2 regions of the Paenarthrobacter sp. CC6 genome follow, and region 2 is predicted to be linked to the other one. Evidence: riboswitches for the same ligand, from Rfam matches in the RefSeq annotation. Region 2 holds a riboswitch; the other holds the start of a gene.

The links. A riboswitch is a leader RNA that binds a small molecule or an ion and turns the genes downstream of it on or off. The one in region 2 is predicted to bind thiamine pyrophosphate.
Region 1: another riboswitch for thiamine pyrophosphate. It lies ahead of thiO (glycine oxidase ThiO); the one in region 2 lies ahead of thiD (bifunctional hydroxymethylpyrimidine kinase/phosphomethylpyrimidine kinase).

Annotation. Positions count from the first base shown of each region.
Region 1 is NZ_JARDAN010000008.1:315,818-320,096, forward strand. It holds gene PV760_RS10120 (thiazole synthase) at 1-431, opposite strand, end outside; gene thiS (sulfur carrier protein ThiS) at 435-671, opposite strand; gene thiO (glycine oxidase ThiO) at 668-1,903, opposite strand; TPP riboswitch at 1,896-2,015, opposite strand; gene thiE (thiamine phosphate synthase) at 2,043-2,729, shown strand; gene PV760_RS10140 (CGNR zinc finger domain-containing protein) at 2,847-3,374, opposite strand; gene PV760_RS10145 (alpha/beta fold hydrolase) at 3,371-4,183, opposite strand.
Region 2 is NZ_JARDAN010000006.1:363,148-367,426, forward strand. It holds gene thiD (bifunctional hydroxymethylpyrimidine kinase/phosphomethylpyrimidine kinase) at 326-1,861, opposite strand; TPP riboswitch at 1,852-1,950, opposite strand; gene PV760_RS06500 (Rne/Rng family ribonuclease) at 2,037-4,279, opposite strand, start outside.

The DNA.
Region 1 (4,279 bases), on a different contig from region 2:
GGATCGTCGTTGGTGTAGGCGAACACTTTGAAGCCGCGGTTCACCAATTGCTCGGTGGCGTCCACCAGTTCAACAGCGTCAGGGAGCAGCGTGTGCTCGTCCGCGATTACTTCCAGCTTGACCCAGTCGGTCTCCAGCGCCTCGCGTGCCAGTTCCGCCGTCATCACGGCGTCCTTCGCCGTGAAACAGCCTGCGGTGTTCGGGAGGACCCGGATGTTGTTGTCCACCAGCAGCTGGAACAGCGAACCGGTTTCGGCCGGCGAATAGCGTCGCATGGCCACGGTGGTGAGCTCGGTTCCGGATGCCAGGAGCGCGGCTCCGAGCCCGTCCAGGCTCGGCGCACCTCCCGTTCCCATGATCAGGCGGGACCCGAATTCGACGCCGTCGATCACCAAGGCGTCAGTACGGATTTCGGTGCTTGCTGTGGTCATGGTTCAGCCTCCCTGTACTGCGGTAACGAGTTCGAGTTCATCGCCGTCGGCCAGCGGAGTAGCCGCCCACTGGCTGCGCGGCACCACCTCGGAATTGCGGGCGACGGCGACACCCAGCTTCCCGCCGTCGGCCGCCTGTCCGCGGTGGTCGAGTACGCGGCCGGTGACGGCCGTGACGAGCGTGCTGACGGAGGCGTCGGCGGGAACCTGGTGGACGGCGCCGTTGAGTTTGATGTTCATACTGTTTCCTTGCTGTGGAGTTGAGAGCGACGCGCGGTTGCACTGAAACGGTCGGGCCGGAAGATGGACCAGCGGGGATCAGGGGAACCGGTGAGCAGCTCCCCCACGATCATGGCGGCCACGGGGGTCAGGAGGACGCCATGCCGGAAGAACCCGGTGGCCACAATCATGCCCGCGATGTCCCCGCTTGAACCGGCTACGCGGCCCAGCAACGGAGCGTTATCCGGAGTCCCTGGCCTGGCGCGCGCAGTTGCTTCCAGGAGTTCAAGTTCGGCCACCGCGGGAACCAGTACCTGGGCGTCCCTAAGGAGCTGGTAAACCCCGCCGGCAGAGACTGCGTTGGAGGCCGCCGACAAGCCGTCCTCCCGTTGGGTAGCTCCGATGACTACGGTTCCGTCGTCCCTGGGAACGATGTAAACGGGCACCCCGCGGACCATGCCACGAACAGTGGCAGTGAGCAGCGGTTGGAGGTGCGCGGGGACCCGAAGCCTGAGGATGTCCCCGTAGACCGGCCTGACCGGAAGTTCAAGACCCTCAGGAAGGCCGGCGAGCGCGGGGGCGCCCAGCCCGTTGGCCACCACGGTTTCGCCGGCCACGACGGATTTGCCGGATTCGAGCTCCACTCCGGCTACCTGGTCCCCGTCCCACAACAGGCCGTGCGCGGACTCTGCAACGGCAAATCCTTCCCTGGCGCCGCCTACCCACGTGCCATCGCCGGATGAATGCGCGGCCAGCCCTGCCATGAGGCACTCCGCCAGCTTCCGGGGATCCACCTGGTGATCGGCGGGGATATCAAAGGCACAGGAAATTTGCGGGCTAAGGAGCGGTTCGCGTTCCCTGGCGGTCCGCAACGGCAACGGTTCGACCCCCAGGCCCGCCGCGAGCTGGACAGTGCGAAGGTCCGCGAGCGCGCGGCGGTCGGCGGCATCGGCACCCACGGCGAGGGTCGGCGTCGTCCGGTATCCGGTAGCTTCCACAGGCCGGTGAAGGCCGCCGGCAAACGAGGGCCACAACCGGGATGACCCGAGCATGAGCTCCAGGAGGTCTTCTTCCTGGTAGTGCAGCTCGCTCACGGGCGCCAACATTCCGGCAGCAGCAAATGTCGCACCGGTGGCGGGCGCCGGATCGATGAGTGCTACGGAGCGGCCCAGCTTCCGAGCCTGGTGGGCGATGCCCAGTCCGATGACGCCTCCGCCGATAACGGCAACATCCGCGTGAATGGCTTCTGCCATCTGTTTCCTTCCCTACGCCGGTACTAGCCGGATCAGGTCAAGCGGTCGGCTCTGAAGCCCTCTCAGCCGGACGGTCATAAAGACGTAGGTCACGGCTCCCGCAGTACGTGCCCAGTTTAGAGGAACTACTGTGGATTCCATGACCCAGCACTCTGCCCTCGCCAGCGCCCGCCTCTACCTGTGCACTGATGCGCGCAAGCGCCAAGGCGATTTTGAAGACTTTGCCGACGCCGCGTTCCAGGGCGGGGTGGACATCATCCAACTCCGTGACAAGACGATCGAAGCCGCCGAGGAATTGGAATTGCTGGCGATCCTGCGTGGCGTCGCAGAACGGCACGGGCGGCTCTGGGCGGTCAACGACCGGGCCGATATTGCCAGTGTTTCCGGGGCTCCGGTGTTCCATGTGGGCCAGAAGGACCTCCCGCTGGAGATTGCCCGCACGTTCCTTCCCCGCCCCGCTTCGATTGGTCTCTCCACCCATACGCCTGAGCAGGTAAATGCCGCGATCACGGCTTCGCCGGGCGAGCCTGGGCTGGACTATTTCTGCGTTGGTCCCGTCTGGGCGACCCCCACCAAACCCGGCCGCGAAGCGGTGGGAACCGGCCTGGTCACATATGCCGCGGAAGCGATCAGGCGCGCGGAGGAGACCACCGGCGGCGCCGTGGAGGTGCCGTGGTTTGCGATCGGCGGAATCGATCTCGGCAATGTCGAGCAGGTGCTCGCTGCGGGCGCCAGCCGTATCGTCGTCGTTCGCGCCATTACCGAGGCGGAAGATCCGACGGCGGCAGCCAAGTCGCTGCTCGAAGCCCTGGACGCCGCCGCGTAACGGTTCTCCAAACAACAGTCCCAGGCACGCAGACCGTCGGGGTATCGGCAGGTTGTGGCGACAGGGGTGAGTCGGGGCTTGCAGATGCCGCAGCCCACCCACCGGATCGGATCAGATTCAGGTGAGCCGATCGCGGTACTGGCGCATCTTGCTCCGCGCCCCGCACGTGTTCATGTCGCACCAGGTCCGGGTCCTGGACCGTGAACTGTCGTAGAACACCCACCTGCACGCTTCCGACGCGCAGGTCCTGAGCCGCTGCCCCGAGCCGGTCAAGCCGTGGAGCAGAAGCGCCCCGACCGCTGCTCCCGCCGGCGAGACCGGCAGGCCGGCCGACGGGGTCAGCGCGAGCCGCCCGTCGTCGTCGACGTGGGGGCCTGCCCAGTGCTCCTGAGCGAGCTGGTTCAGGGCGGATCGCGCTGCCGTGTCGGTACGGTCGGCCAGGAACGCGCGCATGACCTCGCGGGCGTCGCGCAACGAGATGAGATGCTCGAGCGTGGGCTCCCCGTCCCATCCATGCCGGACCAGCCACTCCCGCCCGTCACGGATGGTCGCCAGCGCGTCGGTGCCGCGAAGCAGTGTGGCGCTGTTGCAAAACTCCACGACGACACGCAGCTCCTCGGGCACGGCGGACTGCACGGCGTTCACGCGCTCAGCAGCCTGAGGAGTTCGCCGGGCCGATCCTCCGGCACCATGTGCCCGGCTCCCTCGATGATCGAGAACCGCGCGTGATCCGGAAGTGCCGTGACGAGCCGATGGGCGTAGTCGACACCCAGCCACGCATCTTCCGAGCCCCAGATCACGTGGATCGGGATATCCAACAGCCGGAGTCGATCCTGTAGCTCGTCGGTGTTCTCCTCGCCGCCTTGGGTGTACTGCCGGTAGAACGCCCGTGCCCCTTCCGTACCCGCCCACTGGCCCGTGTACGAAGCCAGGGCGTCTGCACGCAGACCCACGTGACTGCCGGACCGGATCTTGGCGTCGATCAGGGCAGCGCTAGCCCAGTCGGGGAGCGCCTCGAAGGCCGCGGGGTGCTGGTGGACGGTTTGGAAGAACCCGCCGGCGCCCCAACCACTCACCGTCGCGGCATCGATGAGCGTGAGCGACTCGAAGTTCACGTCGTGCAGGAGCGTCGCCCGCAGCGCGACCGCGCCGCCGACGTCGTGCGCCACGACCCGAGGCGCTGAGACCCCCCAGTGCTCGAGGAGTTCGACGAAGATCGTCGCCTGCTGCCGGAGGCTCACATCCGGCGCGGTGCGGGTCGATTGTCCGAATCCGAGCATATCCCAGACGTAGACCCGGTGATCACGAGCAAGCACCGGGGCGATGTCCCGCCAGATGTACGACGAGAAGGGTGTGCCGTGCATCAGAACGAGAGCTGGGCCCTCGCCTACCGAGTTCCATCGCACCGTACCGTCGCCGACGTCGAACCGCTCGGGTAGCGACCAATCGCTCATAGCTTGCCCCTTCGTTGTTACCGTCTTTATACATTAGACGGTAACAGGCCCAAATGGGCTACGGGGGTGTTGATGGCTGCCGTCGACCGTCCCACC
Region 2 (4,279 bases):
GAACCTGTCACCGGAATCAGGCTTGGTTCGCGCTGTGCCTCAACGCCGTGGACTTCTGTTCGAAGTCCGCGAGTCATCCCATGAACAATTCCAAGGGGCATAACCCAAGTGTTGGCGTAAGCACCGAAGATCAAGATTACGCTAGTTTGACCCTCAGCTGCAAATGAGGCCGGGACCGGAGGCTACCCCGTGACTTGCATCACGAGGTGTAACGGACTCTCCCGGCACCGTGCCCATACAGCCTACAGGGTTTGGCGGCGATTAACGTGATCACGCCCGCGACGCGCGGGACAAGCCATGCTTTTCATCCCGGTTCAGTCCCGATTCAACAGGCCGGGCCACCCTGGGTGTAGAGCCGCGGAGCATCAAAGAACGCCGTCTCGTAGCGGCAGGACTGCCTGAAAGCCTCAAGCATCTCCGCACGTTCACGCCCGGAAGCGGCAACGGCCGCCGCGTCTGTGAAGTTGATCGCCATCCTTGTGGCGGAGGCAAAGTCCTCGTCGGCGTACGTCCGCAGCCAGTCCGCATAGGGATGCCCGCCGGAGGCCCCGGCCTCGACGAACGCGGCGTGGAGCTTTTGACCCACTTCCGCATACAACCAGTAGCAGGGCAGGATCGCCGCGAGGACCACCGCATAGCTGCCTGACGCCGTCGTTGCCAGCAGATGGTCCACATAGGCTTTGGTGACCGGTCCGGTGACGCCCGAAGCCTCACGGGAGCTCAACCAGTTCCTGTGCAGTTCCGATTCAACTTCCAGGCACTGCCGTGAGCTCCTGGCCCAGAACAGCTGTTCTTCCTCGGTGGGCGCCAACGCACCTGCACGGGCAAGGACCCTGGAATAGCCATTGAGATAGATGGCGTCCTGCGCAAGGTAGTAGCTGAACGCCGGCTCCGGCAAATGCCCCGACTGCAGTTCCTGGATGAAGTTGAGGCCGTGGATTTTTTCAAGCTCCGGGATGGCTTCCTTCCACAAAGTGGCAGCAAATCCGCCAGGCTGGAGGACGCGCTGGTGGTGGAAGTGGTCCACAGGCCCGTTGCCCCGGCCCACTTCCAGCTCCCCTGCGCTCCTCAGGGCCTGGAGCAGCCACGGTTTCGCTTCGCGCAGTGAGGCCTCCCAGTCGCCCGTGCGCGCCTGGACGGTAGCCAAGGCGGACGACAACGAGCATCCAGTGCCATGGCTGTTCCGGGTCGCAATCCTTGGACCTGCCACTTCGATGACGTCCTGCCGCAACAGCCCGCTGGTGTTGATCAAGGCATCGGGGCATTCCGAGCCGGCCAGATGACCGCCCTTGACCAAGACCGTGTTTCCGCACTCAGCTGCCAGTCGCTTGCCCTGCTCCAATGCCGATGCCCAATCAGCAGCCTCGGTTTCCCCCAGCAAAATGGCAAGCTCGGGCAGGTTCGGCGTGATCAGGTCCGCCAATGGAAGCAGGGAACGAAGGGCCTCCCCTGCGGATTCGGTCAGCAGGCGGTCACCGCTGGTGGCCACCATCACGGGATCAAGAACCACGACGGCGGGGCGCACCGATTCGAGCCAACTGCGCACCTCGTCAATAACAGCCGCGTCGCCGAGCATCCCGATCTTCACGGCGTCGATGACGATATCGGTACTGACGGCGTCCAGTTGCTGGCGCAGGAACTCCACGGGTGGTACGTGCACACCGCTGACACCCAGGGTGTTCTGGGCCGTCAAAGCCGTAATGGCAGCCATGCCATATCCACCGTGGGCGGCGATGCTCTTCAAATCAGCCTGGATTCCGGCTCCTCCGGACGGGTCGGAGCCCGCGATGCTAAGTACCCGGGGGGTTCGTCTGCGGTCCTCCGCCAGCGGATAAACAGCGGAAGATGACAATGCGGCCATGAGGACATCCCTTCGCCGGTGCTAACCGGACAGGTTCAACGGGTTTGGATCTCAGCCTGGCCCATCGCCTGGCACCCCGTGTCAGTCCCCCAGCCTAGCGCACCGGCAGACAGCAAAAGGCCCCGCAATTCCCGCTGGTAGCGGAACTGCGGGGCCTTGGTGCGGTCACAAACGGTTAGAGTTCGGAGGCCGGTACGCCGACGCCCAGGATGATGGGTTCGTCCGGGGCCGCTTTCCTGACCGGCTCCGCAGGCGCCTTGGACTCGTGCGCCGATCCCTTCGCGGCCGTAGCGGTCACGTCGTGGTGCTCAACAGTGGTCTCGTTGGCCGCGCCTTGGGCCCTGCTTGCACTGCGGTTCCGGCGGCTACGACGACCCCGCGATGCTGAGGGGGCTTCGTCTGCGGCCGGAGCCGGAGCTTCAGTCGTCGGGGTGTCCGCAGCCTTCGGGGCTTCGACAGCTTCCTTGGCTTTCCGGTCCTCAGGCGACGGTGCCGCGCCAAGGTGCGAGAAAGCTTCGGCCAGACGGTCCAGGCTCATGGCCGGCTGGGCTGCCTGCGGCTCATCGTGGTGTTCAACGAAAGGCAAGGCAACCTCTTCGCCGCCAAAACGCAGCACTGGAGTAGCCCGGCCTTCGCGGACAGCGGCGTCGTGTGCCGCGGCTTCCTGAGCCGTCGGGGCAGCGGAGACCGAACCGGCGTCGGGACCATGCTCCCCGGCCGCCCGGGTTTGCTCCTCTGCCTTGTGGAGCTCGTCATCGTGAAGGTGGGCGGCATGCGCGGCCGCTGCAATCGTCGCCAGTGCAGCCCGGGTTGCTTCGGCTTTTGCCTGACGGGCAGGGTCCTGGGCTTCCGGGTGTGCTGCCGGTGCCGCAACAGGGGCGGACGGCGTCGAATGGACCTGGGCCGGCGCTTCGACCGTTCCCTGGGCGCCGCCCTTGCCGCGGCGACGCTTGCGCTCGGTGCGGGCTGTGGACTGCTGTGCTTCGGTGTGCGGACGGTGCTGCTCGGCTGCCACGGTGTTGGCGCGGCGGTGCTCCACGGGCTCGTCATGCGTCACGACACCGCGGCCTGCGCAGTGCTCGCACTGCTCACCGAAGACTTCAAGGAGACCGGTGCCCATGCGCTTGCGGGTCATCTGGACAAGGCCCAGTGACGTTACTTCAGCAACCTGGTGCTTGGTACGGTCGCGGCCCAGGCACTCCACCATGCGGCGGAGAACGAGGTCGCGGTTGGATTCCAGGACCATGTCGATGAAGTCGATGACGATGATGCCGCCGATGTCACGCAGGCGAAGCTGGCGAACGACTTCCTCGGCAGCTTCAAGGTTGTTCTTGGTAACTGTCTCTTCCAGATTTCCACCACTGCCGGTGAACTTCCCCGTGTTGACGTCCACCACCGTCATGGCTTCGGTGCGGTCAATGACCAGCGAGCCACCGGATGGCAGGAAGACCTTGCGTTCCAGGGCCTTGTGGATCTGCTCGTCGATGCGCCAGGCAGCGAAGATGTCTTGATCCTTGGTCCATTTTTCAAGGCGGCCCACGAGGTCGGGGGCAACATAGGTTACATAGGCCTCGATGGTGTCCCAGGCGTCGTCACCGGAGACGATCAGCTTGGAGAAGTCCTCATTGAAGACGTCACGGACAACCTTGATGGTGAGGTCCGGTTCGCCGTAAAGCAGTTCCGGTGCCAGCACCTTGGTGGAGGAAGCTTGCCCTTCGATACCTTCCCACTGCGCGCGCAGACGGTTGATGTCGTGGGTCAGTTCTTCTTCCGAGGCACCTTCAGCGGCCGTACGGACGATGACTCCGGCGTTTTCCGGCAGGCGGTCCTTCAGGATCCGCTTGAGGCGGTTGCGTTCGACGTCGGGCAGCTTGCGGGAGATGCCGGTCATGGATCCACCCGGCACGTACACGAGGTAGCGGCCCGGAAGTGAGATCTGGCTTGTGAGGCGGGCACCCTTGTGACCCACCGGATCCTTGGTCACCTGGACCAGGACGGAGTCGCCGGACTTCAGCGCATTCTCGATCCGGCGCGGCTGGCCCTCCAGGTTCACTGCATCCCAGTTGACTTCACCGGCGTACAGCACCGCATTGCGGCCGCGTCCGATATCAACGAATGCAGCTTCCATGGATGGCAGGACGTTCTGGACCTTGCCGAGGTAGACGTTGCCGATCAGGGAGTCCTGCTGGGTCTTGGACACGAAGTGCTCGGCCAGGACGCCATCTTCAAGGACTGCGATCTGGATTCTGTCGTCGCGCTGGCGGACGATCATTTGCCGGTCCACGGATTCGCGGCGTGCCAGGAACTCGGCTTCGGTAATCACCTGGCGGCGACGTCCGGTCTCGCGGGACTCGCGGCGACGCTGCTTCTTAGCCTCGAGCCGGGTGGAGCCCTTGACGCTTGCGACCCGGTTGGAAG